Regions from separate parts of the Alishewanella maricola genome, predicted to be linked through region 3. Evidence: predicted binding sites of a transcription regulator. Region 3 holds the regulator's gene; each other region holds the start of a gene.
What was found. The regulator sigma-54, encoded in region 3, starts transcription at its own class of promoters, with help from an activator protein. The targets are predictions, from matches to a motif close to GTTGGCACGNNNNTNGNNT.

Region 1 (10,491 bases), on a different contig from region 3:
ATTCTGTATCAAAATTAAAACGAATAATGTCAGCTTTTACTGTAGATACAAAAAAAAGCATGGGGAATAACAAAAAAATTGAATTCAACAACGAGCCAAGCTTAGTTTTACTGTTCATAAAGCAACCTCTTTATTGGTTATTATTTTTTATGCAATCAAAAATTAGCAATAACTGCGCCATAAAATAATTAATTTAAATAACAGGTAATTATGTAGTATTAACTTTTATTCACTCTCGCTAGTGTAAAAATTTCTGACGATGGTGTTAGCCATCATTGCTTACGGTTTATATCTAAGTGTCATTTGTAATAAGACGTTAAGCGTTAAAATAAATAGTGTGTGGTGGACAAATATTGAACGGTCCAAACGGCTAGTTTTGGCACCAAGCTGACAAAAAATGACACCCTCGCAGTATTTATCCCCCTTTGCAGCGAGCCGACTGTTCATCGTTGACCAAGGTTTAAGAAAACGGGTGTTTGAGTGCGGCGACGGTAGCGCCGCGCGAGTTACGTTTTCGCCTTGGACGACGCATGAGCAGTTGGGCTTTCGAGCGGAAGTGGGGTATTTTCTTTGGATACTTTCTTTTGGCGATGCAAAAGAAAGTATCTCGCCAAAGGTGAAAACGTAAAACTCTGAGAGCTGGGTATTTGAACCCCGAGAGTTACCGAGAGTTAGAAGTGCTATGTACGTTACAAACGAATGCCACTCAGTGTTTGTAACAAAGACGAAACATGCTTAGCGCACCCCCCGAAGCGCTTGGCCATTTTCGCTGCGTGTCACGGGGCAGTTCACCACAATATTTGTCATCTCTAGCACGACTTCTTTATTCTCCTCTGCAGCCAGTACGTCTTCTTCAGACTTTAGTTCGCGCGGGGTTGCTTGCGTGGACCATCTAACCATTACGACTCGCCAAAGTGGGCTGTAACTGCGGTCTTTGTTCTCGGCACCAACCGGATCCGGTGCAGACTGAAAAACGCTGATTTGTTCTTCGTTAGGAAATTTGTACACGCGTTCTACAATAGAAGAGCCTCTGGGCATGTTGATTGCTGAGGCAAGTTTAGGTACATGGTTTGCTCCCATCATTTGAGCCATTGCCAAGTCAGAGATGTCAGTTGTGATGTACTCGACGACTCGGCCATCGATCCACGCTCTGCTAAGCGGTAACACGGTTTCGCTGCGTCCGGCATCGAATACAGGTGAGGTACAAGCAGAGAGTAGTGCAATAACGATGGTAGAAAAAATGGCGAATTTCATGACTGACCTCTATTTGATTTGCTGCTTGGCGCTGCAAGAGTTAGCAAAGCGCTACTTCTAAGGCGCGATGATGATTTGTTTTAGGTAAGCCTAGCATGGCGCTGACTTAATAAGGTGAAAGTGAACGTATTTTTTATGGTAAGTGTTTGAGATTAGAGATTAACCGCTAGATACTTAGCGTCCATATTCACTCATAACCCCTTTATATCTGCGGAAACTGGCTTTATGCCCGTTTGCTTTCTTCTGGCCCGCACAGCCTGATAAATAGTCGCCATTATGGTTTAATGGTTAAAAACAGGGCAGCTATGCCAATAATGTCTGTGGGATTAAATTAAGGTGAACAATGTGCGTAAAACGACGTTAGTTATATTCATGTTAGGGCTACTTGTGGCCTGCGATAAAATGCAAACCCTTTCTGAAGCGGCGCAAGTGGAGCGCACTATCCGCCAAGAGGTGAAGCGCGATGTTACGGGGTTAACTGCGCTAACTCAGGCGGCAGATGAAACCGAGTATGATGGCTTCGCCTGGCGGCGGGGCGAGACTATTCAAATTCGCCAGCGCCAAAACGGTGAGTTAACGCTGTTAAAGGACGTGCAAGCCCCTGAGATTATTGCGACTGCGGTAAAACACAATATTCCCAGTTTTAGTGTGGTGCGTTATCAGCAAGGTTGGTTAGTGGTGTTTCGTACCTACGTCAGTAGCCATTGTCAGGTCGTCTATGCGTATGCTTATCACGGCAAATTGGATAACACGCCGCAATGTAGTGATGCAGTATTTGCTGAGCAGGCGAATGGTAAGTGCCAAAGCCCCATCAATGATGAGTGGCAAGTATTTAAAGAATGGTTTTTTGCCGAGTCACTGGTTGCTGAAGGTAATCCGGTATGTGCGGCTAAAGTAGCGCAAGGCTGGCAGGCGCCATTGCAAAATATCAATTAAAAGCCGTTTTAATCTGTATTGCAGTGCGTTTGTACATTCAATTTAAGTGTGAGCGTGAAGTTGCTACACTCTGATTCTAATAGTGTTAGTAATATTTTTTACATTCATTTAATGATGTTAGATTATTGCAAAAAATGGCTTAGATTTTATATTGATTTGGCTTGATACAGCGGTGTCGTTTAATAGGGGCAAGCGATTAAATAAGTTTCCATAAAAAAATTTTAAAGAGATAGTGTACTGAATTCGGAACTATGACGTTTAATATTAATATATCCGTATGACATATCTGCACAGTAGTTGTGAGAATACCTAAAAATTGGTTAACTATTAATAATTACTGGTGCGTTTTAAGCAAAATGCACCAGTAATATGAATGTTTTACTTTTTGATTCTGCGTCTTAGAGCTAAACCTGCTAGTCCGAAGCCAAATAATGCTAGTGATACAGGTTCAGAAACACTAACGTTAGTACATTGTGGTTGGTTAGGGTTCAAAGTACAGGAATCAACAGCTTGTTGGCCGATACCAAATGAAAAGTTATCCCAAGTAGTGACACCACCAGGATCTGTTCCGCCGACTCTTAAGGAAGAAACAAAAGTTGTTGGGTCAAAAACCACGCCAAAGAATTCACTATGGCCGGACCCTAATGTAGAGTTGAAATCGAAGAGGGTTTCTAAACCAGTGTTAGCATCAGTTAATATTAACTGCATACCACCACCATCATTATCATAAACATCAAAAGCTACTGCATTTACAGGGCTTGTGAAAAAGACATCAAAACTAATTCTTGATGCGCCATTTCTCGACCCGCCTATCGCTGGTCCGCTGCCAAGAGCGCTAGAGTTTGAAATGCTAATACTACTTCCGTTACCTATGTTTTTATACACATTACCTGCAGTGGTTGTAATACCGTTTGCACCTGTGCCAGTTGCGCCGATAATAGTGTCTAATGTATGCGAAAATAATAGAGCTTCCCAAGCAGACCTTGCTTCAGTAACTGACATAGTTACACCATTATTTAAAACATTAGATCCTTGTACTGTGATTATTGCTGCGTTGCTAGCAGTAGATCCTGATATAGCTATAGCTGCAATTAAATATTTGATTAGTCTCATAATTTATTCCATTAAGTAAAAATTGCAAGTTTTTAAGCATTTTTCGCGCCAAATTTCATGTCATTGTTTTTATTGAGTAATATTTTAAACATCAATTTAATGTGTAAATTTTTCTGACGGTGTAGCGTATTCATTAGTTTGAAATGGAAAACTAAGTTAGAGGATACTATTACTTTAATTTTTTATCGCGACACTTTCTTTTTGCAAAAAAAAGTGTTTCACCGCAAGGTGACATTTTGCCTCAGCTGATGCGCCAAAAAAGAGCGAATTAATTCGCTGAACGTAAATTTCTCGACTATTTTTTAGTGAAAACGACTAACTTAGTTTCAGTGCGATTTTTTAACATGCTGTTATTTATAGACTTATTAAGTTGGCTGTATTTTTGCAATGTTCCATATAACGTAATTACTTGTGAGCACTATTTATGAAACTGAGCACCTTAACCCTGGCTGTTAGCCTTACTTTAGCTGCCTGTTATGTTGGCGGTGTTATGCCTTTTTCCGCGGAGGCGGCAGAAACTGCCACGCAAAATGCGGAAGATATTTCCAAAGTGAATGGCAGTATTAAAGTGGCCGCCGGCAGCGTAGCGGGCGAGGTTAGCACCGTTAATGGCAGCATCAATTTAGCGGAGGATAGTCAGGTACAATCGGCATCTACGGTAAATGGCAGTATTACTTTGGCAGAGCGAGCGCAGGTTACCGGAGATACCTCAACAGTAAATGGCAGTATTAAACTGGCCTCAGGTAGCAAGGTGATGGGCGAACTGAGTACGGTGAATGGCGACATGGTGATCAACGGCAGTACCGTAGCGGGCGATGTTAGTACGGTGAATGGCACCTTGAAAATTGAAGGCAGCCAAATCGCTGGAAATCTAACGACGTTAAACGGTAATGTTAGTTTACTGGCAGGCTCAGTAGTACAGGGCGATCTGGTTTATGCCGAGCGCACTGCCCGCAAAAGTTGGTTTAGCTGGTTTGGTAATGATAAGCATAAACCGGCAACCTTAACCATCAGTGCCGATTCAAACGTGCAGGGGCAGATCATCTTAAAACAAGAGGTGAATTTGAAATTAGAAAATGCCGCACTGGCAGCACGCGTGGTAAAGCAATACACCGAGTAGCGGGCCAAAAAAAGCGGCAGGTTTTCCAGCCTGCCGTTTTTAGCGAATCATGAAACGTGTAAAGCCTTAACGCAGTGGAGTGGCGTGCGCCGCACCGCGGAATACCGCGTTGATATACAACAGATGCATGCCGTCGACATAGGCACGGAAATTAGGCTCTTGTGTAAACGCAATAACCTGGCCACGACCTTGCGCTTGCACCATTAACAACGGTTTATGCGCAATTTGCTGGCGATTTTCTTCCCAAACAAAACCCCCGGCAACAAGCTTTTCTGGTGATGCGAAAGTCAGTACATTGCGACCATGTGCCAGCGTTAGTGGCTGATAGATATAATTGCCAACAAAGATGCTGTTCACATTCGCTGGCACCCCAGCGGTTAGCCAATGATCTTGGTCTACTTCGGCTCGCGCTAAAAATCCAGACACGCTATCAGGCTGCGCTTGAAATGCTTCTAAGCGCTGCTGATACAGTTCACGGTTTTCTAGTAGCATACCGGCGACTTGCGCTTCAGCTTCAGGTTTCTTTTGCTCACTGACTTTAAATTCCCGCTTGCTATTCAACAGCGGCTTATCACCTTGGATCAACCAATCGGTTGCATTACCCAGCGCCACTAACACACCGCCGCGACTAACAAAGTCGTGAATTTTTTGTTGAGCTTGAGCTCCCAAAGCTTGATTATAATTGCCTTGGCTTGCTGGCAAGATCAGTACGTCGTAATGGCGCAGTTCAGCACGTAACAGTTGTGCCGGGCGAATAGCCGTTACCGGGTAATCAATGCCTTTTTCTAAGACAAAACGCGCGCTACCGGCACTTAATGGGTTCGCCGGTTCATCCCATAACAGGGCCACTCTAGCATTAGGGATGTTCTGCACATTGCCTGAACCAAAATTTGGCCCATCTTTAATCCAGCTACTATTAATGCCGGTAACATTAGCGCCGCTGCTCTGTGCAAGCTGTTGAATTTTACTAGCTAACTGCGGGTTATCGGCATGGCTTAAAATTAAACTGCCAGCGGGATAACGTACACCATTGCTGTGCGTAAATGGTAAGTCACTGCTTTTAACCGTTAAACCTTGCTGCAGTGCGTGGCTTAACAAGCGCGCAGCCGCCATATCGCCCCAAGGTACAATGAAGCCATAACTGGCATCGGTATTCGTGACTTTACCGGCTAAGGTGGTCTCTGGGCCCACGATTGTGTTGGCAACGTCTACCGCGCGGTTACAACGGTTTACTTCCAGGTTATACATCAACGGTAATGACCAGGCGGTCACGTCATAAATTTCATCAGGCAGGTTTTTCGAGCGACGGTCTTGCTGGCGAGCAATAAAGGCTTCAGCCATTTTGACGTCGTCATCTAGCAGATTGCGAATTAACTGATAAGTTGACTGCGCGGCATTAACCACGTAAGCGCCTTGCTGATAACTGTTACCACAAGCCCGAAAATCGACCGTGGCTTGGTTAACGGTAATGCCGTGTTGGGTGAGCACGCCCATTAATTTTTGGTGGCCAGCGGCATCACGGGTGGCAGGGAAAATATAGCTGCGGATGCCATCTTTCTCACCCTGAGTGAGCGATGTTTGCCGATAGCTGTAAAAGCGCTGTAATAGGTCTTTGGCGCGCTTACTGGCGGTTTCAAGCGTAGACATATAAGCGATAAAGTTACGTTGTACGCCATCGGCATACGTTAAAATGCTGCCATCGGTACGGCGATAGTTATGGCCGCGAGCTGAGCCCATTTCGTAGGTTGTGGCGATGCCGCCATAGTACAGTGGCCAGCTGGCACCGTAGCCAGGATACATGGCATCAAAAATTTCCCGAGTAAAATAATCATAGCCAAGCTGATCAAACCATTTGGCGTTGTTTTGGCCTAACCAATCTAAGCTTTCACGCTGTGCACCGGTGACCAGTGGGTTGTAAGGTTCTGCTTCTGGGCTGAAGTAAAAACTTTGATCGCCGCCCATTTCATGCGAATCGACAAAGATCAGCGGAAACATCTGCTGTAACACTCTTACCTGATTTTTGATTTCAGGTTGGGTCAGCGAGATCCAATCGCGGTTCATATCAAACAGATAATGATTGGTGCGGCCATTTGGCCAAGGTTCGTTTTGCTCTGCTGAGAAACGATCTGCGGAGTGCGCGATACCGACTGTGGCGTAATAACGGCTAACAAAGCGGTTGCGGCCATCCGGGTTTTGCATAGGCTCGATATACACCAGGGTATTGGTCAAGATGGCTTGGGTTTGAGCGCTTTGGTCTGCGAGTAAATGATAGGCTAGGCCCATCAGCGCTTCCGGTGGGCTAATTTCGTTACCATGCACGCCGCCGGCAAGCCACACATTGGCGGGTAAGCTATTAATTAGCGCATCTGCAGAGGCTTTGTTTAAGTTACGTGGATCGGCCAAACGGCGCATATCACTTTCTAAACGGTCTAACTTGGCCAGGTTATCAGCACTACCAATCACCGCATAAAATAACGGCCGACCTTGCCAACTTTCGCCATACTTCACTAATTTGATGCGCTCTGGGTAACTGCTGGCCAGGGTTTCAAAATAACTTAAAATCTCAGCTGGCGCTGAAATGCGCTCGCCCAGCGCATGCCCTAAGCGTTGCTCAATTGAGACAACATCGTTTTGATATTGACTATCGGGAAAAAACGGCACTGTTGTTGGCGAAGCCGCCATGGCTAATGTCGGAAACGCAAGGCAACTTGCGAGATATAAGGCGCGCATAAATTAGCATCCTAAAAACGAAAAAAACTAATGTAGAAGCTCGTAAGGGTAAAGGCAAGCCGCACCTGCTAGAGTTTCGCTCAAGTTGCTATAGGCCTCGGTAAATGGCGAAATAGATTCAGATTAATCGTTTTAGCGCTTTAATGCGTAGCCTATATCAGGTGTTGTGAACAAGGGTTATGCAGCATGCGTCATGGCTTGCAACTATGATGTGTCGCCCCGAAAAGGATACTCTAATGAAACTTGTCAAATGGCTTGTGTTGTTAATGTTCAGTGCTAACGTGTTGGCAGATACCGAGGCCGCTTGGCAGGCTTGGCAAAAGGGTAAAGCACTGTTAGTGATGCGCCATGCCCTTGCGCCAGGTATTGGCGATCCAGCTAATTTTCAGCTGGCAGATTGCAGTACGCAGCGTAACCTCAATAGCCAAGGACAGCAGCAGGCGGTGGTTTGGGGGCAACGTTTGCGGCAACGGACTACTGCTCAGATCAGCGTTTATAGTAGTCAGTGGTGTCGTTGTTTAGACACCGCATCCTACATGGCAGTGGGCGAGGTGAAGCCATTACCGATACTCAATTCTTTTTTCGCTGGTCGCGGTAGTCGTAACCAGCAAACTGCAGCTTTAATAGAGTATTTTGCCAGCAGTACCGTGACGCAACCTACTGTTTTAGTGACTCATCAAGTTAACCTTACCGAGCTCACCGGCATTTTTCCGAAATCGGCCGAAGCGCTGATTATCGCCCTGCCACTAAAAAAGCCCGTAAAGGTGTTAGCGCGTGTAGCGCCTTAACGCCACTGTTTATTCGCTAAGCCGTCGTGGAGGTGTTATGTTGCAAGTAATCGGTTAAGGCTTGCACTTGCTCGGGTGTGGCCTGTAAACCCAGTTTGGTGCGACGCCATAAAATATCCTCGGCACAGTGTGCCCATTCGACGCTGCGCAAGTAATCCACTTCGGCTTGCCATAGATCAGCAAAGAAATGCTGGCCTAGATCGGTTTCGGTTTGTGCTTCTGCCAGTATGTGAAAGCTTAAGGTGCCATAGGTGCGAACCAAGCGTTGGCAAAAACTTGGCGCAAGCCAAGGGTAATGTTGCAGCAAATGCTGCTTTAGTGAGGCTTGATCAGCGAAGTCGCCGCCCGGTAAGGCACTGTCTGCGGTCCAACGTGGCCCTTGTTGCGGGAAAAAAGGCGCCAGTTGATCGACTACGGATTCAGCCAAGGTGCGATAGGTGGTGATTTTACCGCCAAAAACTGAAATTAAGGGTAGGCGATCATCCACGGTATCCAGTGCTAACTTATAGTCACGGGTGACGCTTTGCGCCGAACTGGACTCATCTTCGAGCAATGGCCGTACGCCAGCAAAACTATGCACAATGTCTGCTGTGGTAATTTTTTGTTTAAAGTAGTGATTAATCACCGCGAGCAAATAGTCTGTTTCTTCAGAGCTGATACTGGCATCTGCTGGATCCCCTTGATATTCGACGTCGGTAGTGCCAATCAGCGTAAACTGATCTTCATAAGGAATAGCAAAAACAATACGCTGATCTTCATTCTGCAAAATATAAGCTTGTGGCTGCGAATGTAAGCGAGGCACCACAATATGGCTGCCTTTGACCAAGCGAATTGCTTGCGGGCTAGGCTGTGCGAAAGCCTCACTAAACAGTTGGTTAACCCATGGCCCGGTGGAATTTACCACGGCTTTACTGTGCACGGTAAATACATCACCGTTATCTTTATGGCGTAAAGTTAAACACCAATAATCATCTTGTCGTTGGGCTTGAATGCAGCGCATATGGGTATAAATGCTAGCACCTCTGTTGCGCGCGGCACAGGCATTCAAAATCACTAAGCGGGCATCATCAACCCAACCATCGGCGTATTCAAAGCCAACTTTGATACTCGATTCGAGCGGGCTAGTGGCGTCGAATGTTACTTTGCGCGATGCCGGTAATTTACGGCGAGTGGTCAAATGGTCATATAGAAATAGCCCTAGCCAAATCATCCATACTGGGCGCAAATGGGCTTGGTAAGGTAAATAAAAGGTCAAAGGCCACATAATATGCGGTGCATTTTTTAATAGAATCTCCCGTTCGGCGAGCGCTTTTCTGACCAAGTTAAATTCAAAATGCTCCAAATAGCGTAAGCCACCATGGATCAATTTACTGCTTTTAGATGACGTAGCAGAAGCTAAATCGGCTTGTTCGCACAGCAAGACCTTTAAACCGCGCCCGGCGGCGTCGTTAGCAATACCGGTACCGTTAACGCCACCGCCTATCACCACCACATCTACTTTCATGATCAAGTTAGACTTCCTTCTGTTTGCTGATGAGGTTTAATAGCTACGCTGAGGCTTCTCTAAATAATAGACTGATTACTAAGTTAAATCGTTGCTTGGTAAACGAACTTGTGCCACTGCATGTTGCCATTTGGCATACAGTTGCTGCCGTTCGCTGGCGCTAATGGTGGGTTCAAAGCGTCGCTCACAATGCCATAACTTAGCTAGTTCTGCAGTAGAGCTAAAAACCCCACAGTGCAAGCCGGCTAAATAGGCGGCGCCCAGCGCGGTGGTTTCGGTGTTGTCGGGCCGCTCAACAATAGCACCTAAAATATCGGCCAAAAAGGCTAATACCCAGTTATTGCTGACCATACCGCCATCGACCCGCAACACGGTTGGTCGCAGGCCGTCTTTTTCCATGGCTTTTTGGAGGTCTTTGGTTTGATACCCCACTGATTGTAACGCAGCGGCTACAATTTTATCGATGCCGGTATCGCGGGTTAAACCAAGAATAGCGCCTCTGGCGTTGGCATCCCAATACGGAGCGCCTAAACCGGTGAATGAGGGAACTAAGAACACGCCATGGTCATGGGATACATGTTGCACCATGGTTTCACTCTCGCCCGCGTTGCGTAATAATTTTAAGCCTTCCACAATCCACTGCATGGTGGCTCCGGCCATAAAAATGCTGCCTTCGATGGCATAGGTGACCTTGCCATCTAAGCGATACGCGATAGTGGTGAGCAGCTTATTGGCCGATTTTAGAGGCTTTTCGCCGGTGTTAAGCATTAAAAAGCAGCCTGTGCCATAGGTACTTTTAGCCATACCGGGCTCAAAACAGGCTTGACCAATCAGCGCTGCTTGTTGATCACCTGCCATGCCGCCAATCACAATAGGCTGACCAAACAAGGCGGCCTCAGTTTCGCCAAAATAGGCTGCACTATCCATGACTTCGGGTAGCATACTGGCTGGGATGTCAAAGACCTCGAGTAGCTCAGGGTCCCATTGCTGGTTATGAATATTAAATAGCAGGGTGCGAGAGGCATTAGTGGCATCGGTGCGATGCA
Region 2 (10,491 bases), on a different contig from region 3:
CTTCATGCAGCAGCGCACGGTACAAAAATAAATAAGCTGCAATTTTAAAAACATGGCCAACAGCATTAAAGGCGTCGTGCATATCAAGATATAAGGTGAAGTAAAACCCGCTACACAATAAGCACCACATTGCCGTATATAAAGCTGGCGCATAATAGTGAGTGTTTTGAGCATAGCCAAAGCGCATCCACAAGATGGTCAAAATATTCAAACTAATAAACAGATATTCCGCAGCAATTTTGGTTAAGGTTAGGCCTTGCTGTGGCACATAGACCGTGGGTAATGCGTTGGTGTGATAAAAAATAACCATATGTACTAGCGCAATTATCGCTACGGTTACAACCAGCATACTTACAAAGACGGCTTGTTTAATGGGCCGATTGGCCAGTGGCAGTACCGCTAAGAATAACGCTACAGCGGCGGTGAAGCGGGCAGCAAGCCAGAAATAGATGGTTTTTTGTGGGCCGCTAGGGGTGACATAGTCAGGCATGCCAGTAAAAGATAATAAATGCGATAAATCAAAACAAACTACCGCCAAAAAAGCACAAGCCAAGATGGCGGTGCGGATATTCATGCTAATCAGAATACGCTCAGCACTGACGGCAAAAATCATAAAGGCAAAACTAACCGAAATAATTTCTAAAATAGAGTGCAGCGGTAGGTAATTTATGTCGCTAATGCCAGGGATCAGCCGACTGACAAAGGGTGAAAAAATCAAAATAATCAACGCGATTATTGCGGGGATCGCGAAAATATTGGCATGTGAAACGCGATTAAATACCTTTTGCAGTAATGCAGTCATAGCCACCTAATTCTTATAGCTTAGCTTCAAGGCTAGCATAAGGTAACAAAATACGTTTGATCTACTTTTGAAAACAGGCAAAAAAACTAAAACATCATGGAGTTTACCGTGGATTACTCGTGCTAAAGCAAAGAAAAAGGCCTTTACAGGTAAGCGTTGCTCACATTCAGCCTATACTAAGTTTAGCTAAGGTAAGGTTAATTAGATCAAAGCCTATTAGCAAGGCTGCAACTTAACTCAATAAATAGGACAAGATAATGCGAAAAATAGGGTTATTTATTTTAACGATTTTGCTGGTCGGTTGCAGTCAATTGGGCCAAATGCCGGTTTACTCTGTTTCTGAAACACAATTAGAGCAGATGATTAGCCAGCAAATCCCTGAGTTAACGCGACAAGCCAATGTTGCCGGGATCCCTTTAAAGCTGGCGGTCGACAGTATGGCAGTTAAAATTGGCCCGGATAATAGCGATCTGGTGCAAATTAACACGGCTGCTTCGGCAACCTTAAGCCTGTTCGGTTTAACGTATCCTGCCAGTATGCAACTGCAGGTTGAAGGAGCTCCTTATTATGATGCGGAACAAAAAGCGGTATTTGTGCGCTCAGTAAAATTACTCGACTCTTCGATTGAAGCTGCAGGCTACCGCGGTAACCTTACGCCGGTTACCAATGAGTTATTACAGATAGTGAATCAATTTTTGGCGACTAACCCAGTTTATAAATTGGATACCAGCGATCCAACGGTAAAATTATTAACCGCACTACCGATAAATATGACCGTGCAACAAGGGAGAATTGCCTTTTTACCGGCGGGGAAAAGTCGTTAACCGCCATCTTTTCTTGGCTAAGACAGAACAAGGTGGCAGATGGTCGTAAAAAAAGTGGGGAGCCTAAGCTCCCCATAAATGCAGGACAACATTAACAACGACCAGAACATCCTTATCAGAGCAAAAGCTCACCGCCATCCGTTGATAGCGCAGACTATAAAACAACCCAAACGCAAATGCAAATAATTATCATTAATAAGTTTGGTTTTTTGCTATTGCTTGCAAAAGCAGCAGAAATCGCTAAAATACCTTTCGTTTCGAAACTAAGTGAAAGAAATGAATAAACGTAATACACAACAGCGTCGGCATTTAATTGTCGCCCAATTGCAAAAACAAGGCGAAGTGACCGTTGAGCAGCTGGCGGAGCAATTTAACACGTCCGAAGTGACCATTCGCAAAGACTTAACTGCCCTAGAGGCTGCCGGCTTATTATTACGTCGATACGGTGGTGCTGTGCCGGTACCACAAGATTTTATTTCTGATAGTAGTTTAGCGAAAGTTTCAGAACGAAAGTTAGCAATTGCTAAAGCGGCTGCGACACTGATTAAAGATCATTACCGAATTATTATCGACAGTGGCCGCACAACGGCGGCGCTATTGCCAGAACTAGTGCAAAAACGTGGCCTTGTGGTCATGACTAATTCATTAGCTATTGCCAATGCCTTGCGAGAGTTGGAAAACGAGCCGACGCTACTTTTAACCGGCGGTACTTGGGATCCGCAGTCTGAAGCGTTTCAAGGGCAATTAGCCGAGCAAATGTTACGTAATTACGACTTCGACCAACTGTTTATTGGCGCCGATGGCATCGATTTAGCTCGCGGTACAACTACTTACAATGAGTTATACAGCTTAAGCCGAGTTATGGCTGAGGTCTCGCGCGAAGTCATCGTGATGCTGGAATCAGACAAGCTGGGGCGAAAAATACACAATTTAGAATTACCCTGGTCAATGATCAAAGTATTGGTGACCGACATCGGTTTATCCGCTGCTCAGGCTGCGGAAATAGAACAGCAAGGCGTTAGCGTGATCCGCGCAGCGTATTAAATAGCATTTTTGCGAACCCTTTTAGTTAATTTAACGGAGTAAGAATATGTGTGGTATTGTTGGCGCAGTTGCGCAGCGTGATGTGGTTGATATTTTAGTTGAAGGTTTGCGCCGTTTAGAATATCGCGGTTATGACTCGGCCGGCGTGGCGGTTGTTAACCAGCAAGGTGAGTTACAGCGTTTACGCCGTTTAGGTAAAGTAAAAGAGCTAGCCGATGCGGTGGCATTAGCGCCGGTGCTTGGCGGTACGGGTATTGCGCATACGCGCTGGGCAACGCATGGTGAGCCAAGTGAACGTAATGCGCACCCTCATATTTCTAGCAATATCATCGTGGTACACAACGGTATTATTGAAAATCATAACCCGCTGCGCGAAGCGCTTAAAGCGAAAGGTTATGTGTTTACCTCAGACACCGATACCGAAGTAATTGCCCACCTAGTAGAAGAAGAATTAAAGCAAGCTAGTTCACTGTTAGCAGCCGTGCAAGCAACGGTAAAACAACTGCATGGCGCTTATGGTACCGTGTTATTAGATAAAACCGATCCTAGCCGTGTAGTGGTGGCCCGTTCAGGTAGCCCCTTGGTGATTGGTTTAGGTATCGGTGAGAATTTTATTGCCTCTGATCAGCTGGCCTTATTGCCGGTAACCCGTCGCTTTATGTTTTTAGAAGAAGGCGATGTAGCAGAAATTACCCGACAAAGCGTCAGTATTTTCGATAAAGACGGTAACGCGGTAGAGCGTGAAGTGCATGAATCCAACGTCAGTTACGATGCCGGTGATAAAGGCCAATATCGTCACTTTATGCTCAAAGAAACTTATGAGCAGCCACAAGCGATCAACAACACGTTAGAAGGCCGTTTAAGCAATGATAGCGTGCTAGACGAAACCTTTGGTAATGGCGCAGCTGAGCTATTTAAAAAGGTTAAGCATATTCAAATTGTTGCCTGTGGCACCAGTTATCACTCTGGTATGGTGGCGCGTTATTGGTTGGAGTCATTAGGCGGTGTATCTTGTAATGTCGAAATCGCTTCAGAATTCCGTTACCGCAAATCTTTTGTGCAGCCTAACAGCTTATTGGTCAGTATCTCGCAATCAGGTGAAACCGCCGATACTCTAGCCGCGCTGCGCTTAGCGAAAGAAGCCGGTTACTTAGGCAGTTTAACCATTTGTAACGTGGCGGGTTCATCACTGGTTCGTGAATCTGACTTAGCCTTTATGACCCGTGCTGGCGCAGAAATTGGTGTAGCCTCGACTAAGGCATTTACCACGCAGTTAGTGGGTTTAGCCATGTTGACCATGGCGGTAGGTAAATACAACGGCTTAAGCCTTGAAAAGCAGCGTGAATTAACTCATGCCCTGAAAAGTTTACCGGCCAAGTTAGAAGAAACCTTAGCGCTGGCGCCACAAATTGAAGCTTTAGCTGAAGAGTTTGCCGACAAGCACCATGCGTTATTCTTAGGCCGCGGTGATCAGTACCCCATTGCGATGGAAGGCGCATTAAAGCTAAAAGAAATCTCTTACATTCATGCTGAAGCTTATGCGGCGGGTGAGCTTAAGCACGGCCCACTGGCATTAATTGATGCCGATATGCCGATTATCGTGGTAGCGCCAAACAATGACTTGTTAGAAAAGCTAAAGTCGAACGTGGAAGAAGTGCGTGCCCGTGGCGGTATCTTGTATGTGTTCGCCGATGCCGATGCGCAGTTTAAGTCAGACGCCACGATGCGCGTAATTAACGTACCTCACACCCATGAATGGTTAGCGCCGGTAGTGTATACCCTGCCATTGCAGCTGCTGAGCTATTATGTGGCAATCATAAAGGGTACCGACGTAGATCAGCCAAGAAATTTAGCCAAAAGTGTAACAGTTGAATAAGCACTTGATTTTTTTGCTTTTTGTTTGTTGGGGCAAATTGTATTTGGTACGTAAAAAATAAATTGCTCTAAATTTGGTATCAATAAAATATTAGTTTATGCTCATTACTGAGGTCAGTAATGGGCATAAGCTATGAGAAGCTGGATTGGTTAAGAAAGCTTCGTTAATTGTCAGATCTGCTACTAACCTGCTGCGTCATAAGCCATCTTTATCCATGCAATAAGCTCCGCATCAACTTGCGTTGCATCTGTCAGCTTCACGCGAAATTTGCACATCTGCCCATCTGGTAGCTTTTCGAGACGCGGAGAAGCTGGAAGCTCTTTAATGTTTAGTCCAAGTTCCACTCGCGTTTTGGTTACAGGGCCTATCGTGGCAAACTGCTTCTTTCTGCGGTAGCTGACGTATTTTTGTTTTGGAGCAGACTCGAATGATCCAAAATTTTCCATTTGCGCAAGGAGCGATTCATGAATCTGGCGAAGAGCTGCTTTGGGGCCAACATAAAGAGCATCAATTGGACCGACGACAATGCTGTTATCTGTTTGAGTTAATGTTTTGGCTAAATGAGCAATGGTGTTTGCATCGCCATGTCCAACTCCAAGGTCGCTTTTTAACATATTGACGATTTCGCTGTGCTTGGTGAGGCCGCAATCCTGAGCAAGCGATTTAAGCTGATCTATCGTCTTCCCAGTACGCGTTTCAATATTCTTGATTTGTGTTTCTAAGGCTTTCTGAACGTCTGCCATGTCATCCTCCGATGTTGTGTATGCAGCTCTTACAGTTATGATGCAATCAATATTATTCAGAGAAAATTAATCCTATTGAACTTTAATTTACAGTTTAAACAAACTAGAAAACATATTCGGTTGTGAGATAAAGCCGGCTTTCGCATATATGTGATGGTTCAGCGAGGTGTTTCTGTTTCTCGCTTTTATCAGTCAGTATCCCATTCATGTAATTATCGATGTATGAGTTTAAAAGATATGACGAGTAAAAAAACGCTGTTAAGTGCTAATGCCTCGATGCCCGTTGTGGGTACCAGTAACTGTCGAGCCAGTGCGCTGTGTTAATAATACGTGGGGCCGCACCGAATAAAAGATTGCTGGCCTCCACAAAGGTTGGTGCCTCGAAAAAAAATTACAAATGACTGTACAATGTTAATGACCCAACCGCAATTAGCGTAAGGCCGCCAAAAATCTCAGCTCTGTGCCCTATAACCGAGCCTATTGCACGCCCTAGCATTATGCCAATAGTCACCATCAGTGTCGTCGCAAACCCAATCAAAGCTGCTGCTATCCAAATGTTGACGTTGATGAACGCAAGACTCACACCAACCACCATTGCGTCAATGCTTGTACTAAATGCCGTTAGGCAGATTCGAAATAAAGACTTTCCAGTTTCTTGTTCTTCATCATTTCCAGCCGGCTTTGTACCTTCATAAATCATATGCAGACCCAGAATCGTCAAGAGTGAAAAGGCAATCCAGTGATCCCAAGCTTCTACATATTCTGAGGCTGACTTTCCTATTAACCAGCCTACAAGCGGCGTGATTGCTTCGATAAAACCAAAGATGAGTCCGATTTTGAAAGCTTCTATCAATCGTGGTTTTTTAAGGGTTGCACCTTTACCAATCGCAGCAGCGAAAGCATCTGTGGACATAGCAAAGGCAAGTAAAATAAGCGGAATTGGGTTCATTTAGTTGGCTCCGGTCGGGCATATCAAGTCCACGATATATCCACACGCCCGACCTTGGGCATGGATATATCGATGGTCTCGCCAACCAAGAGGTATTCGCACCATGGCATGTGGCCAATTATGTTGATACGAATTCTTCCAAATTTCGAAAGCAGGCTACTCCCCAACGAGGGTTTATGTTAACAATTATCCTAAATAATGACAAATTTAGCGTGTTGGTGTGGAGCGGCATACTGAACTGGGTTAACAAACGAGGCGTGTGATGGTGAACTTCATTCTTGAAAAGAGAGTGTCTTGAACTGAGGGAAAGTAAATCTTTTTAGAAAGAGCCTGTTCTGAATTTTTGCCATTTGTGCAAAACAGCTAATAGTTGAAGTGAGTTAATTGTTGGTGCGTTCGCAGGATGAAAGTTTTTATGCGTAAAGATTGCATCAAGTGGTAAGTGCGTAGAAAACAGTGGTAGCTAAGTACCCTAAAAATTGTAGTGCACCAAAATAAGGCAATTTAGCGTCATTTGATAATTATAGCCTTTTTTCAGCAGTTTTTTAGCCAGAAACCTTTATTTCCGTTGTACTCCGTGCACTAAAAGTGAACTTTTGTTGCCACACATTTGTGCATCTTTTTACTGGTCTGTCTTGACGTAGAAATATTAATCAACTAAGTTGTGTAAGCGCTTACATTTTTGTGCCTGCAAATGTCATTAAAATGTAAGCGAAGCATATAATAAAATGGCAAAAATACAGGAAACACGGGAGAAAGGTATGAATCAAACACGTTTCAAGCTGTCGCGCATAGCGTTGAGTTTGTCACTGATTACAGGCGCCGGCATGATGGCGCCTGGTTTCGCGCAAGAAGCCGCTGCGGACGAAAACAGTGATATTGAAATAATTCAAGTTTCGGGCATTCGTGGCAGTTTAATTAAGTCGATGGATGTTAAACGCAGCTCTGTCGGCGTGGTTGATGCCATCTCTGCTGAAGATATTGGTAAATTTCCAGACACTAACCTTGCAGAATCCTTGCAACGGATCACGGGTGTGGCTATCGACCGTTCAAACGGTGAAGGAAGCCGCGTTACGGTGCGCGGTTTTGGCCCAGATTTTAACTTAGTGATGTTAAATGGCCGGCAAATGCCCGCTTCGTCACTGGAAGCGACCTCAGCCTCATCTTCTCGTTCGTATGATTTTGCAAACATCGCTTCTGAGGGTATTTCAGGAGTTGAAGTGTATAAAACGGGTCGTGCCACTATCGCTACCGGTGGTATGGGCTCAACCATTAACATTTTAACGACTAAACCATTGAATGCTCCCGGCGAGAAATCCAGCTTTGGTATCAAAGGTGTAATGGACCAGTCAACTGACGAAGGCGCCAGCATCACGCCAGAGCTATCAGGCTTATACAGCAATACTTTTAATGACGACAAATTTGGTGTCGCCATTAGCGGCTCATACCAGCAGCGTGATAGCGGCAACAAGCAAGCCAATAGCGGCGGCTGGCGAACTTACCCTGGAATTGTAACTGGCCCAGACTGTGACATGGGCAATGCAGACTGGGGTGGTTTATGTCCTGCCAGTCCTAATGCTATTGAAAATTTACCCTCGTCAGATTCTATCTATTCGGTTCCACAAAGCCTAGGATTTGCCTTTCATGAAGTAGAAAGAACTCGTACTAATGGCCAATTGGTTTTACAATATCAACCGATTGAAGCTGTAAGAACAACCTTAGATTTCACCTATTCAAAAAACGAAATATCCGATCGTTACAATGACGTTTCAGCCTGGTTTAACTTCGGCCCTTCTTCAGGTGTGTGGAGCGATGGCCCAGTAGCAGCACCCATTGTCTATTCTGAAGCTTTTGGTGCTCCTGGCGATTTAGCCATGGGTGGTGGGCAGTTCTCAACCGTAAACGAGAATAAGTCTTTAGGTTTCAATGTTAACTGGCAAGCAAGTGACAACTTAAAGTTAGAGTTGGACTATCATAGCTCGTCAGCTGATTCTAGCCCAAACAGCCCTTTTGGTAGCAACAACGTTATTGGTATGGCGACTTTCGTGCGTACTCTCACTACCGCACGTTTTGACACTGACTTACCTACTTTAGCCATTGGTTATCCCCCCGGTTTTACTGGTATTCGCGGTGAAGATATGCGAGTAACCGGTAGTTCATTTCGTAATAGCCAAATGCGCAGTGACATTGACCAACTGCAACTTCGCGGAAACTATACCTTTGACGATGGCATCTTAAACAGCATTGACTTTGGTGTAACAAGTTCAGAAACCAAAAACCGTTCAGCATTCTCTAACGTGCAACAAGATAACTGGGGTGGTTTAGGTGCCGCTGGCGATATCAATCCGTCAGTGTTCCAGCTTGATCAGTTGGGCGATAACTTCAGCGCAAGCACCAGCAGCGATATGCTGAAAGAGTTCTTCCGTTGGGACTTCAATACCATCCGCCAAATTGCCAATGATAAATATGGTGCCTTGGGTCAAGTGGGTGATTGCGGTACCTCGTTCTGTGCTTCGTCTAACATGACCACGGACCGCCGTACTACGGAAGAACAAAAAGCTGCTTATGTGCAGTTAAATTTCTCCGGTGAAATTGGTGAGCGTTTTTATGGCTTAACCGCGGGTGTGCGTTACGAGAAAACCGACGTTACATCAAACGCCTTAGTACCGGTCTACAGTGGTATTGCTTGGGCAGGTGATAACGAATTCAACTTGATCAGCACTGGTGAAAGTGACTTTACTGAGCTAACCGGTGATTACACTAACGTACTGCCCAATGTCGATTTCAACATTGAAGTGGTTGAAGATGTAATTTTCCGTACCTCGGTCAGTAAAACATTGGCTCGTCCAAGCTATGCCGATATCCAAGGTGGACAAACGCTGAATGCCTTAGTGCGGATTGACGGTGGTACCGGTGGACGTGGTAACCCAGATCTAGACCCGTTTGAATCAACCAACCTAGACTTGTCTTTAGAGTGGTATTACGACGAAGGCAGTTACATGGCCGTGGGTTACTTCAAGAAGAAGGCGAAGAACTTTATCGGTCGTACTACCGTTGAAGAGCAAACCTTTAATTTACCGCATCCGGCACAAGGCCCTCGTTATGCTGAAGCCGTTGCTGCCGTCGGCAATAATGCTACAGCGATTCGTAACTACATCAGAACCAATTACCCTGATACGGTTGACGCAAACGGCTTTATCTTAGGTGTACCTGGCGATACTGCTGCAACATTTGATATCACTATTCCGGTTAACCAAGATGATGCGAATTTAGACGGCTGGGAATTAGCCTTACAACATTTATTTGGCGAAACAGGCTTTGGTGTGATTGCCAACGCAACTTTTGTTGATGGTGACTTTGAATACGACAACTTCAGTCGTGGCGAGCAATTTGCGTTATTAGGTATGAGTGATACCTACAACGTCGTCGGTTTCTACGATAAAGACGGTTTCCAAGCGCGTTTGGCCTATAACTGGCGTGACAAGTTCCTTGCCTCCACAGTGAATACTTTAGGTTTGCAAAACCCTATTTACGTTGAAGCTTATGGTCAATGGGACGCCAGTGCCAGCTACGATTATACCGAGAACTTAACGTTCTTTATTGAAGCCATTAACTTAACTGACGAGTCAGTACGTTCTCATGAACGTAATACACTACAATTAGTGAATTATACTGAAACAGGTCGTCGTTTTGCCATTGGTGCGCGTTATTCGTTCTAAGATGTCGTTGTCCTGAAATAAGTAGCCATCGTAAGATGGCTACTTTTTACAAGAAGTAGTTATGATGCAAGCAAACGAGTCACTCGCAACAGATAATCCCGCAAACACTGAAAATAAAAAGCCTTTTTTTAAAAGGCAGGTGGATATTGTGGTTGTCGGTGGTGGTAGTGCGGGTTGGCTTACTGCCGCTATCTTAGCTGCAGATCATCAAACAGACCCACATGTCAATATCAGTTTGATCGAGTCTGCCTCTGTGCCCACCATTGGTGTTGGCGAGGGGACTTGGCCTTCAATGCGTGCGACATTAGCGCGTATTGGGATTTCTGAAACAGAATTTATTCTTAGCTGCGATGCCAGCTTTAAACAAGGCAGTGTGTTTCGCCAATGGCGTAGCTCATCACCACAAGATTGTTATTACCATCCTTTTACGCCACCAGTAGCTGCCAATGAGTTAGATATTGCTGACTTTTGGTTTGGTCATCATCAGCAAGTCGAGTTTGCTGCTGCTGTATCAAGCCAGCCTGCCGTGATTGC
Region 3 (10,491 bases):
AAAGTGTGCTTATTGTAAACGCTATGAGAGAGTAAGTCGTGGCAATAATTCGAAACGAACAGCAGGTATTTTCGAATAATGCTTGGCGTAGGTGTTTTTACCGAGGTTTTTTTGCATTTAGCAGCAAGAAACGGGAAAATACCCTTTTTAACTGTTAAGCAGACAACGGACACCATGATATCACCTTTGTTATTAGCCATTATCTTCGTTATCGTCGGACTCGTATTGCTGATTTGGAGTGCTGACCGTTTCGTATTCGGCGCATCATCTGTTGCCCGCAATAGCGGTGTTTCGCCCATGATTATCGGATTAACGATTGTTGCAATGGGTTCATCCGCGCCAGAAATGTTGGTCTCGGCAACAGCCGCAGCACAAGGACGACTCGACACCTCGGTTGGTAACGCTTTAGGTTCCAATATCACAAACATCTTAATGGTCATTGGTGTTATTGCCCTATTCAAACCGATTACGGTTGCCTCATTAACCTTGAAGCGCGAATTTCCGTTAATGCTGTTTTTCACCTTTGTTGGATACTATTTTTTATCAGACCATAACTTAACGCGGGCTGAAGGTATTATCTTGCTTATCGCTTTTTTCAGCTTTATCAGTTTGTTGGTGTACTGGGGTAAGCATGCCAGCCCAACCGATCCGCTTATCAGCGAAATTGAATCAGAAATTCCACCCCCAACCTCTACCCTAAAAGCAGTGTTTTGGGTTATCGCCGGCTTAGTGTTGTTATTAGCCAGCTCTCAGTTATTGGTTCAGGGTGCAGTCACCATTGCCCGTTATGCTGGAATGAGTGATTTAATCATCGGCTTAACAATTATTGCTATCGGCACCAGTTTGCCCGAACTCGCCGCAAGCGTCATAGGCGTAATAAAAGGCGAAGATGATCTGGCGCTGGGCAATATTATCGGCTCAAACATTTTTAACATTTTAGCCGTGTTAGGCTTAGGCGCAGTGATTGGGCCTTCAACACTCGATATTAATGCCGGTACGCGGGATAGCTACGTGATGATCGCGGCGGCATTTGCACTGTTATTAATGTCAATACGTATCGGCAAGCAACAACGTATCAATCGATTAGAAGGTGGCTTGCTTTTAAGCGGCTTTATTGGCTACCAATATTTGTTATTTACTCATTTGGCGTAAACTTGGTTATGACCACAAAGACTTTCCGTGAACAGGCTTTAGCGGTATTACGCATCGAAGCCGAAGCCGTTCGACAACTCGAACAATATCTTAATGATGATTTTGAGCGCGCTTGTCAGCTGGTACTCGATAATAAAGGTAAAGTTATCGTCAGCGGTATTGGTAAATCTGGCCACATTGCCAACAAAATAGCGGCAACCCTCGCCTCTACTGGCTCTCCGGCTTTTTTTGTGCATCCAGGCGAAGCGAGCCATGGTGATTTGGGCATGTTGTCAAAAGACGATATCGTTATCGCCATCTCCAATTCTGGTGAAACAGCCGAATTACTGACCATAGTGCCAATTATCAAACGCATGGGTATTCCACTGATCGCCATGACCGGGAAAGCGGATTCTACGTTAGCGCGCTTGGCCGATATTCACTTATGTGTAGCTGTACCTCAAGAAGCTTGCCCACTTGGCCTAGCGCCCACCGCCAGCACCACGGCGACACTGGCGATGGGTGATGCCTTGGCTGTCGCGGTGTTAGATATTAGAGGCTTTTCAGCCGATGATTTTGCGTTATCACATCCCGGTGGCAGCCTTGGTCGCAAGTTATTGTTGCGCTTAGAAGATTTAATGCATAAAGAAAATTTAGTGCCTATCGTACCGCAAGAGGCCAGCATTAAAGATGCCTTATTAGAGATTTCACGCAAAGGGCTCGGCATGACCACCGTAGTCGATGCACAAGGCCGTTTGGCTGGGCTTTTTACAGACGGTGATTTACGACGTATTCTTGATCAACGTATTGATATTCACAGTACCTCAATTGCCAAGGTGATGACGGTCAATTGCATTACGGTTAAAGCAGAAATGCTTGCCGCAGAAGCGTTGAATATTATGCAGCAACGAAAAATTAATGGCCTGATCATTGTTAACGAGCAGCGCGAGCCAATCGGCGCCATGAATATGCACGACTTACTGCGAGCAGGAGTAATGTAACATGGACTTATATCGCCAGTTGTACCAAGCTATCAGTGATACTAACGCCAGCCGCGCGGCTGATATTAAATTACTTATCTGTGATGTCGATGGCGTATTTTCGGATGGGCGCATTTACTTAGGTAATCAAGGTGAAGAGCTAAAAGCCTTTCATACCCGGGATGGCTATGGCATTAAAGCACTGCGCCAAGCGGGCATAGAAGTAGCCGTGATCACAGGGCGACAATCGGCCATTGTGGAGCAGCGTATGAAATCGCTAACGGTGCCCTATATTTATCAAGGGCAAGAAAATAAAACAGCTGCATTTCAAGCGCTGCTCGCTGAACTGCAATTAGATGCCAGCCAAGTCGCTTACATCGGTGATGATTTGGCCGATTGGCAAGTCATGCAACATTGTGGCTTAGCCGTCGCGGTAAAAGATGCACATCCTTATTTGCAAAAGCACGCCCATTTAGCCACGTCATTACCTGGCGGCTTTGGTGCAGTGCGCGAATTATGCGATCTGTTACTGATTGCGCAACAGCGATTTTTACAATTTGATGGCAGCAGCTCATGAGAAAGTTTTTTGTGCTCATCGTCATGTTACTCGTGATAGTCGCGGGCTACCTGTGGTTGAATCCCAGCGTTGAGCAAGTGGATCTGCAAGTGGATCGAGAATTTCAACCGGATTACATTGCTGAAAATGTTACCTTGCGCATCTACGACAATGAGGGCTATATTGCCGATCACGTGCAGGCGCTGAAATTAGAGCATTTTGAACAGCTCGGCTTTACGCAGTTTGATCAACCGCGCTATACCCTGTTTAATAAAGCACATCAGCCTGCTTGGGAAATCAGTAGCTTACAAGGTGTCTGGTTTCCTGAAGATAAGATTATTTTGGAAAACCAAGTGGTTTTGCAAAACAAACAAACCCTAGGTTTAGTAGAACGCGTTGAAACGGCCTCATTACAACTGATGTTGCCTGAAAAAAGTATTCATACGCATGAAATCGTTCAGATCACCGGCGCCGGTTTTTTCATTAAAGGGCAAGGTATGCATGTCGATTTAACAAAAGAAACCATGCAATTGCAAAAGCATTTAGAGACGGTATATTTCAATGAAAATTAATAGCTTAATGATTGTTTTGGCCTTTTTTTCTGCCGTTAGTTTGGCCGCCGAACCGGATCATAAACAGCCCATCTCGGTCGATGCAGATAAAACCTTAGCCTCATTAATTGACAGCATTGCCAGTTATGCCGATAACGTTGTCGTACGTCAGGGGTCCATGTTGATCAAAGCAGACAAACTTGAAGTCGACGCCAGTGCTGGTAAAGGTAAAGAGGTGTTTATTACAACAGGCTCACCGGCGACCTATTCACAAACACTGCAAGGTGATCGTCCTGTAACCGCTCAAGCGAATGAGATCCGATTTGACCGTGCCAGCCGAATTTTAACGTTATCGGGTAATGCCGAAGTGATGCAAAGCGGTAGCTTAGTACGCGGTGCCGTGATCCGTTACAACATTGAATTACAACAATTAAGTGCTGAAGGTGAGCAAAATCGTCGCGTTACCACGATTTTCACCCCAGAAAACAAGGACAATCCATGAAGTTAGTGGTCTCGCACCTCGCCAAAAGCTATAAAAGCCGGCAGGTAGTGAAAGATGTCAGCTTAGAGGTCAATGCAGGGCAAATCGTCGGTTTATTGGGCCCTAACGGTGCAGGTAAAACGACAACCTTTTACATGATTGTTGGCTTAGTTCCCTCGGATAAAGGCACCATTACCCTCAACGAGCAAGATATTACTTTTGCTCCGATCCACCAACGTGCCCGCGCCGGCATTGGTTATTTACCGCAAGAAAGCTCGATTTTTCGTAAATTGACTGTGCATGAAAACTTATTGGCCATTTTGCAAACCCGCAAAGATTTAAGCACGCAACGCCGCGCTGAAATTGCCGATGATTTATTAGAAGAATTTCATATCGGCCATATCCGCAACAGTTTAGGGATGGCGTTATCTGGTGGCGAGCGTCGTCGGGTTGAGATCGCGCGAGCATTAGCCGCTGATCCCGCTTTTATTTTATTAGACGAACCGTTCGCTGGCGTTGACCCGATTTCAGTACTTGATATCAAAAAAATCATTCAACACCTCGCCCAACGTGGCATTGGTGTTCTCATTACTGACCATAATGTGCGTGAAACGTTAGATGTTTGTGAAATCGCTTATATTGTCAGTCATGGCGAACTGATTGCAGCCGGTTCTCCGCAAGATGTTCTAGCAAATCAGCAGGTGCGTGATGTATACCTAGGTGAGCAATTCAGGCTATAGTAAAGAAGATAGAACGCAACTGCGCATTCAGGAGAGAATTACAGGTACATGAAGCCCTCTTTGCAACTCCGCCTAGGACAACAGCTTACCATGACGCCACAACTGCAACAGGCGATACGCCTATTACAGTTGTCCACCATTGAGCTACAGCAAGAAATACAGGAAGCGTTAGACGCGAACCCGTTACTCGAAGGCGATGATGATTTCGAACGTCAGCCAGATGAGGTTGATCACAGTCTTGGCAATATCAATCGCGATACCCTTGACGATCCACGCAACAAAAACTCAGAGCAAAAAGACGCAGCCGATCGCGATACCAGCGATGATCTGAATCAACAAAACATCCAAGAAGATTTACCGCTAGATAATAACTGGGATGATTTAGTCAGTGCCGCCCCTGTTAGCAGTGGCAACATGCCTGATGACGATATGGTGTATCAGGGTGAAACCAGCGATACCCTGCAAGATTATTTACGTTGGCAAATGCAACTCACGCCCTTTTCTGAAATCGACCGGGCTATTGCTGAGATCATTATTGAAGCCATCGATGACAATGGTTTTTTAAGTATCAGCTGCGAAGAGATACTCGACTCACTGCAATCTAACGAGGTCGAGGCCGACGAAGTTGAAGCCGTGATTAAACGCATTCAATTATTTGATCCGGTCGGGGTTGGCGCGCGCTCGGTGCAAGAGTGTTTACTGGTGCAGTTACGGCAGTTTGAGCCAACTACCCCCTATTTAAATGATGCAAAACTCATTATTAGCAACTATACCGAATTTTTAGCGAATAGAGACTTTCGTTCTTTGATGCGCGTGACTAAACTCAAAGAAGAAGAGTTAAAGGAAGTCATGCAGTTGATCCACAGTTTAAATCCACGGCCTGGTGCTGATGTGATTAAACAAGAGCAGCAATATGTTATTCCTGATGTCACGGTGACAAAAGTAAAAGGTCGCTGGCAAGTCGAATTAAACGCTGACGCTATGCCCAAAATACGAATCAATCAGCAATATGCGGCGATGAGCAAAACCGCTAAAAATACCGCTGATACGCAATTTATTCGTTCGCACTTGCAAGAAGCTAAATGGTTTTTAAAGAGCTTAGAAAGCCGAAACGATACTTTACTCAAAGTAGCCAATTGCATTGTGCAGCAACAACAAGCCTTTTTTGAGCATGGTGAAGAAGCCATGAAACCGATGGTATTGAATGATGTTGCAGAAATGGTCGGTATGCATGAGTCGACTATCTCACGCGTCACCACTCATAAATATATGCATACACCACGTGGAATTTTTGAACTTAAGTTCTTTTTCTCCAGTCATGTTAGTACAGAGAGTGGTGGTGAATGTTCTTCCACTGCCATTCGTGCTTTTATTAAAAAATTGGTGGCGGCAGAAAATCCGGCAAAACCGCTAAGTGACAGTAAAATGGCGGAGATTTTGTTAGAACAAGGGATAAACGTGGCTAGGCGAACTATCGCTAAATACCGCGAATCGTTGTTTATTCCGCCGTCAAATCAACGAAAGACCCTGCTGTAAGTGTCTTAACTAAAAGGAAGAGTCTATGCAAATCAATTTAACAGGCCGTCACGTCGAAATTACCGAAGCCTTAAAAGATTATGTCGAGAATAAATTTGCTAAGCTAGAGCGTCATTTCGAGAACATTAATAATGTACATGTCATCTTAAACGTGGAAAAATTACAACAGATTGCCGAAGCTAAAATCCATCTCACCGGTGGCGAAGTGTTTGCGGTGTCTGAGAACGAAAACATGTATGCTGCGATTGACCAGTTAATAGACAAACTCGATCGGCAGGTCATTAAACACAAAGAAAAACTGTCACGACACTAAGACATTATTATGAATTTAAACGCAATGTTAGCGGAGAACTGCACGAAAAGTGCAGTTCTATTTAACAGTAAAAAACGTATCCTCGAATATATCGCCGAACTGGCTCACCAGCAGCTTCCCGAACTATCTGAATACACCATTCTTGAAGCCTTAATGACCCGTGAAAAACTCGGTTCAACCGGCATCGGTGGCGGTATCGCCATTCCTCACGGCAAACTTGACTGCGTAACTCAACCGATTTTGGTGTTTGTGGTCAGTAAAGACCCTATCGCGTTTGATGCGATAGATAACCAAGCCGTCGATATTTTTTGCGCTATTTTAATACCCACTGAGCAATGCCAAACGCACCTAAGTACGTTATCCGGTATTGCCAAATTGTTGAGTCAGAAAGACTTAACCAAAAAAATCCGCCATGTCGAGTCAGATGAACAACTGTATCAGCTACTACTCGACTATAGCCAAAAAACAGGTGAGTCATGAAACTACTCGTCGTCAGTGGTCGCTCAGGCTCTGGCAAATCGGTTGCTCTGAGAGTCATGGAAGATCTCGGCTATTACTGCGTCGATAATCTCCCGGTTAATCTATTACCGACCCTAGCTACTGCAGTAATGGGCCAATACGAACGCGTTGCCGTGAGTATTGATGTACGTAACCTACCCAGTGATCCCGATGAGTTATCAGACATTTTGTCATATCTGCCGCGCAAGCTGGAACTGACGATTTTATATTTGGATGCGGATCACACCACGCTAATTAAACGCTTTAGCGAAACGCGTCGCTTACATCCGTTATCCCATCAAGCGATGTCGCTCGATGAAGCCATTTCACGTGAACAACAGTTATTAGATCCTATCTCTAGCCGCGCCGATTTATATATCGATACCACTGAGCTGAATGTGCATCAACTGGCCGAGCAATTACGTGAGCGGATCTTAGGCCAAAAGACCGGCCGTTTAGTGATACTCTTTGAGTCCTTTGGTTTTAAATATGGTATTCCAAAGGATGCCGATTTTGTGTTCGATGCGCGGTTTTTACCCAACCCACATTGGGAGCCGGATCTGAAACCGCTCACAGGTTTAGATCAACCAGTTAAAGATTACCTCGCCTCACAAGACGTGGTTGCAAAATATACGTGGCAGATCAATACCTTTATCGCCAGCTGGTTACCTCATCTCGAACGTAACAATCGCAGCTACTTAACGATAGCGATTGGTTGCACCGGTGGCCAGCATCGTTCAGTGTATATCGCACAAAGCCTAGCCGAAACCTACCGCAGCCAACGCGAAGATGTACAAATTCGCCATCGGGAATTAGTCAGACATCATGGCCGATAAGTTAGCTGCAACAGTCACGATTATTAATGCCCTAGGCCTACACGCACGTGCCGCCACCAAGCTAGTGCAGTTAAGCCAGCAATTTGATGCCAAAGTAGAATTAGTGCAAGAAGATGGTAAAACAGCAGATGCCGGCAGCGTACTGGCCCTGCTGATGATGGCCAGTAGTAAAGGTAAAACCCTTACAGTGACCACCGAAGGCCCTGACGCTGCTGAAGCATTAGACGCGATTACTTTATTAATTAATACCGGTTTTGGGGAATAGCGTAAAGCTTGTGCTTTACGCTATTGTTAGGTTTTTTAGGGTAAATTCGACTTAATATGCGAGCGGCTGCTGTTTTGTAATTGCCCTCGCTTGAGTTCTTGCTCACCTGTAGTCCGCGCAATCGCCTCAGTCTGATGATGCAGGGCAGCTTTAATGAGCATATGTGCACTGATTGGCGCGGTGATCAATAAGAAGATAGTAATCAACAATTCATGCACGCTGATCTCACCGGGTGCCGCACTAAAAAATAGCATCGAACCTAACAAAATACCGCCCATACCCAAGGTGGTCGCCTTTGTTGGCCCATGTAAGCGCATAAAAAAATCGGGCATCCGCGTTAAACCAATCGAACCAATTAACACAAAGCTGCCTCCGAGTAATAAAAAGAAGGCAATTACCCATTCCATCCAATTTTGCATAGTCTCTCCTATTCGATGATATCGCCACGTAATAAAAACTTACACACGGCCACCGTGCTGACAAAACCTAACATGGCAATTAATAACGCGGCTTCAAAATACAATGAGGTGCCCATCAGCAGGCCATATAAGATGATCAGGGCAATGCTATTGATATACATGGTATCGAGCGCTAGGATGCGATCTGGCAAGCTTGGGCCACGTACTAAACGCCATAGGTTAAGTATCAAAGCCAAACTGATCATACCAAAGACTAAAAAGATAACATTCTCTAACATTGAAAGATCTCCTTTAGCGGGGCTTCATAGCGCGATTTGATTGAAGCAATCAGCTCTGCTTCATCTTCCAAATTCAGTACATGAATTAACAACCAACGCTGTTTTACTTCTTCACCTTCTGCCAGCATTTCTTTAGTCGGGTAAATGTCCGCGCTTACCGTGCCTGGGGTCATTGACACGGTACTGGCCAAAATGGTGATGGGCAGTTCATGCTGTAAATCCAGCGGCACACGCACAAAAGCGGGTTTTAACCGTTTTGTCGGCCCTAAAATTAATATCGCGACCTGCGCATTTGCAGTAACAATATCCATCAAAACCATAAGAATATAACGTAGCGCCAAAATGGGGCGTTCAATCAACGGCTGAGGATCTCGGAACTTGGCACTGATCCAAGGGATTAATAACGCCAACACGAAACCAAAAAACAGATGCACTGGCGCGACACTTTGATTGAGAAGTAACCATACTAAAAACAACAACACGCTGCGATACGGTGTTGGCAACCAGCTGTAACGAGGTTGTAATCTCATTGAGCACCTCCAGACACGCTAGATTCAAGTAAAATCGTGGAAATCGTTTGTGACACGTCTTCAAGCTGCACCGCTGCCGCCACACTTAACTCGGTGAAAGGCCCGGCAAACACCACCAACATGGGGCTAGCTAACAGCAACAATGACACGGCAAAAACCTGCAGCGGTAAGGCTTTATCCCCACCCGACTCTGAACCGGTAACGCGCCAAAACAAAATACTGCCAGCTCGTGATAAGCCAATTAACACCATCAGGCTACTCAGCAGCACCACTGACCATAACAGGACTTGCTGTAATGGCGTAACAGCCGATTGCAGGATCATCAGCTTTCCGATAAAGCCCGATAACGGCGGTAAGCCCGCTACCGTTACCGCAGCAGCAAAGAACAGGCTACCCAGCAATACCGGTTGAGCTACACGGCGCCCAGACACTAAGCGATCACCGGCTTTACCACGTTGATTAGCAATCATGTCGGCCAATAAAAATAAGGCACCGGTCACTAAGGTGGAATGTACGGTATAATAAAGCACGGCAGCGTTGGCAGCGGTGTTTTGCATTGCCACTAAACACACTAAAGTACCCACTGATACGATAACCAAATTGGCCACCACCTTGCGAAAATCCAAGCTTCCCATCACCCCTATGGCTCCCAGCACAATGGTTGCTAAGCCAAAGGGCCATAACCAATTCATACCTAAACCCGCTAAAGGCCCAGCAGACTCACCAAAAATCGTGGTGTACACGCGAAGCAAAGCATAGACGCCGATCTTTGTCATCACCGCAAATAATGCGGCTACTGGAGGAGACGCTGCAGCGTAGGTGTCAGGTAACCAAAATTGTAATGGCAAAACGGCAGCTTTAAGCGAGAAAACGATCAACAGCAATAAGCCACCGGCTTTGACTAACAACACATCTTCAGGTGGTAAGGTTGAGACTTTTAAGGCCATGTCGGCAATATTAAGGGTACCTAAAGCACCGTATAAAATAGCCAGCGAAAACAAGAACACCGCCGAACCGGCCAGGTTCAATACCACATAATGCACAGCCGCTTTAGTTTTGTTTTTACCACCCGCGTGGATTAACAAGCCATAAGAGGCAATCAGCAACACTTCGAAAAACACGAACAAGTTAAACAAGTCGCCGGTTAAAAAAGCGCCATTAATTCCCATAATTTGGAAGTGAAACAGCGGATGAAAAAACGAACCGCGCACATCCTCTCCTGCCGCACCATAACAAATCGCCGCCAGAGCTAAAAAGGTGGTTAAACAAACCATCACCACACTAAGGGTATCGGCAACAAGAATAATACCAAAGGGCGGCTGCCAATCGCCTACAGCATAAAAGGTTAAACCGTTTTGTTGCGTTTCCCACAACAAG

Region 1: the regulator sigma-54 is predicted to act here: its motif matches at 3,673-3,691, upstream of JAO78_RS05945 (DUF4097 family beta strand repeat-containing protein).
Region 2: the regulator sigma-54 is predicted to act here: its motif matches at 6,306-6,324, upstream of JAO78_RS06930 (manganese efflux pump MntP).

Annotation. Positions count from the first base shown of each region.
Region 1 covers NZ_JAEINI020000003.1:74,330-84,820, reverse strand. Annotated here, with positions in the region: gene JAO78_RS05970 (PEP-CTERM sorting domain-containing protein) at 1-118, opposite strand, end outside; gene JAO78_RS05965 (hypothetical protein) at 398-628, shown strand; gene JAO78_RS05960 (DUF7482 domain-containing protein) at 736-1,254, opposite strand; gene JAO78_RS05955 (hypothetical protein) at 1,600-2,190, shown strand; gene JAO78_RS05950 (PEP-CTERM sorting domain-containing protein) at 2,569-3,303, opposite strand; gene JAO78_RS05945 (DUF4097 family beta strand repeat-containing protein) at 3,728-4,423, shown strand; gene JAO78_RS05940 (M14 family zinc carboxypeptidase) at 4,490-7,153, opposite strand; gene JAO78_RS05935 (histidine phosphatase family protein) at 7,390-7,941, shown strand; gene glpD (glycerol-3-phosphate dehydrogenase) at 7,958-9,445, opposite strand; gene glpK (glycerol kinase GlpK) at 9,524-10,491, opposite strand, start outside.
Region 2 covers NZ_JAEINI020000003.1:326,216-336,706, reverse strand. Annotated here, with positions in the region: gene JAO78_RS06955 (bifunctional diguanylate cyclase/phosphodiesterase) at 1-802, opposite strand, end outside; gene JAO78_RS06950 (YceB family lipoprotein) at 1,060-1,626, shown strand; gene JAO78_RS06945 (DeoR/GlpR family DNA-binding transcription regulator) at 1,903-2,670, shown strand; gene glmS (glutamine--fructose-6-phosphate transaminase (isomerizing)) at 2,717-4,546, shown strand; gene JAO78_RS06935 (DUF4287 domain-containing protein) at 4,729-5,289, opposite strand; gene JAO78_RS06930 (manganese efflux pump MntP) at 5,681-6,238, opposite strand; yybP-ykoY riboswitch at 6,246-6,415, opposite strand; gene JAO78_RS06925 (TonB-dependent receptor) at 7,000-9,957, shown strand; gene JAO78_RS06920 (tryptophan halogenase family protein) at 10,019-10,491, shown strand, end outside.
Region 3 covers NZ_JAEINI020000001.1:57,477-67,967, reverse strand. Annotated here, with positions in the region: gene JAO78_RS00340 (calcium/sodium antiporter) at 187-1,152, shown strand; gene JAO78_RS00335 (KpsF/GutQ family sugar-phosphate isomerase) at 1,161-2,132, shown strand; gene kdsC (3-deoxy-manno-octulosonate-8-phosphatase KdsC) at 2,134-2,688, shown strand; gene lptC (LPS export ABC transporter periplasmic protein LptC) at 2,685-3,239, shown strand; gene lptA (lipopolysaccharide transport periplasmic protein LptA) at 3,229-3,720, shown strand; gene lptB (LPS export ABC transporter ATP-binding protein) at 3,717-4,439, shown strand; gene JAO78_RS00310 (RNA polymerase factor sigma-54) at 4,488-5,975, shown strand; gene hpf (ribosome hibernation promoting factor) at 6,001-6,288, shown strand; gene ptsN (PTS IIA-like nitrogen regulatory protein PtsN) at 6,295-6,768, shown strand; gene rapZ (RNase adapter RapZ) at 6,765-7,622, shown strand; gene JAO78_RS00290 (HPr family phosphocarrier protein) at 7,612-7,887, shown strand; gene JAO78_RS00285 (Na+/H+ antiporter subunit G) at 7,923-8,306, opposite strand; gene JAO78_RS00280 (K+/H+ antiporter subunit F) at 8,315-8,584, opposite strand; gene JAO78_RS00275 (Na+/H+ antiporter subunit E) at 8,578-9,114, opposite strand; gene JAO78_RS00270 (monovalent cation/H+ antiporter subunit D) at 9,111-10,491, opposite strand, start outside.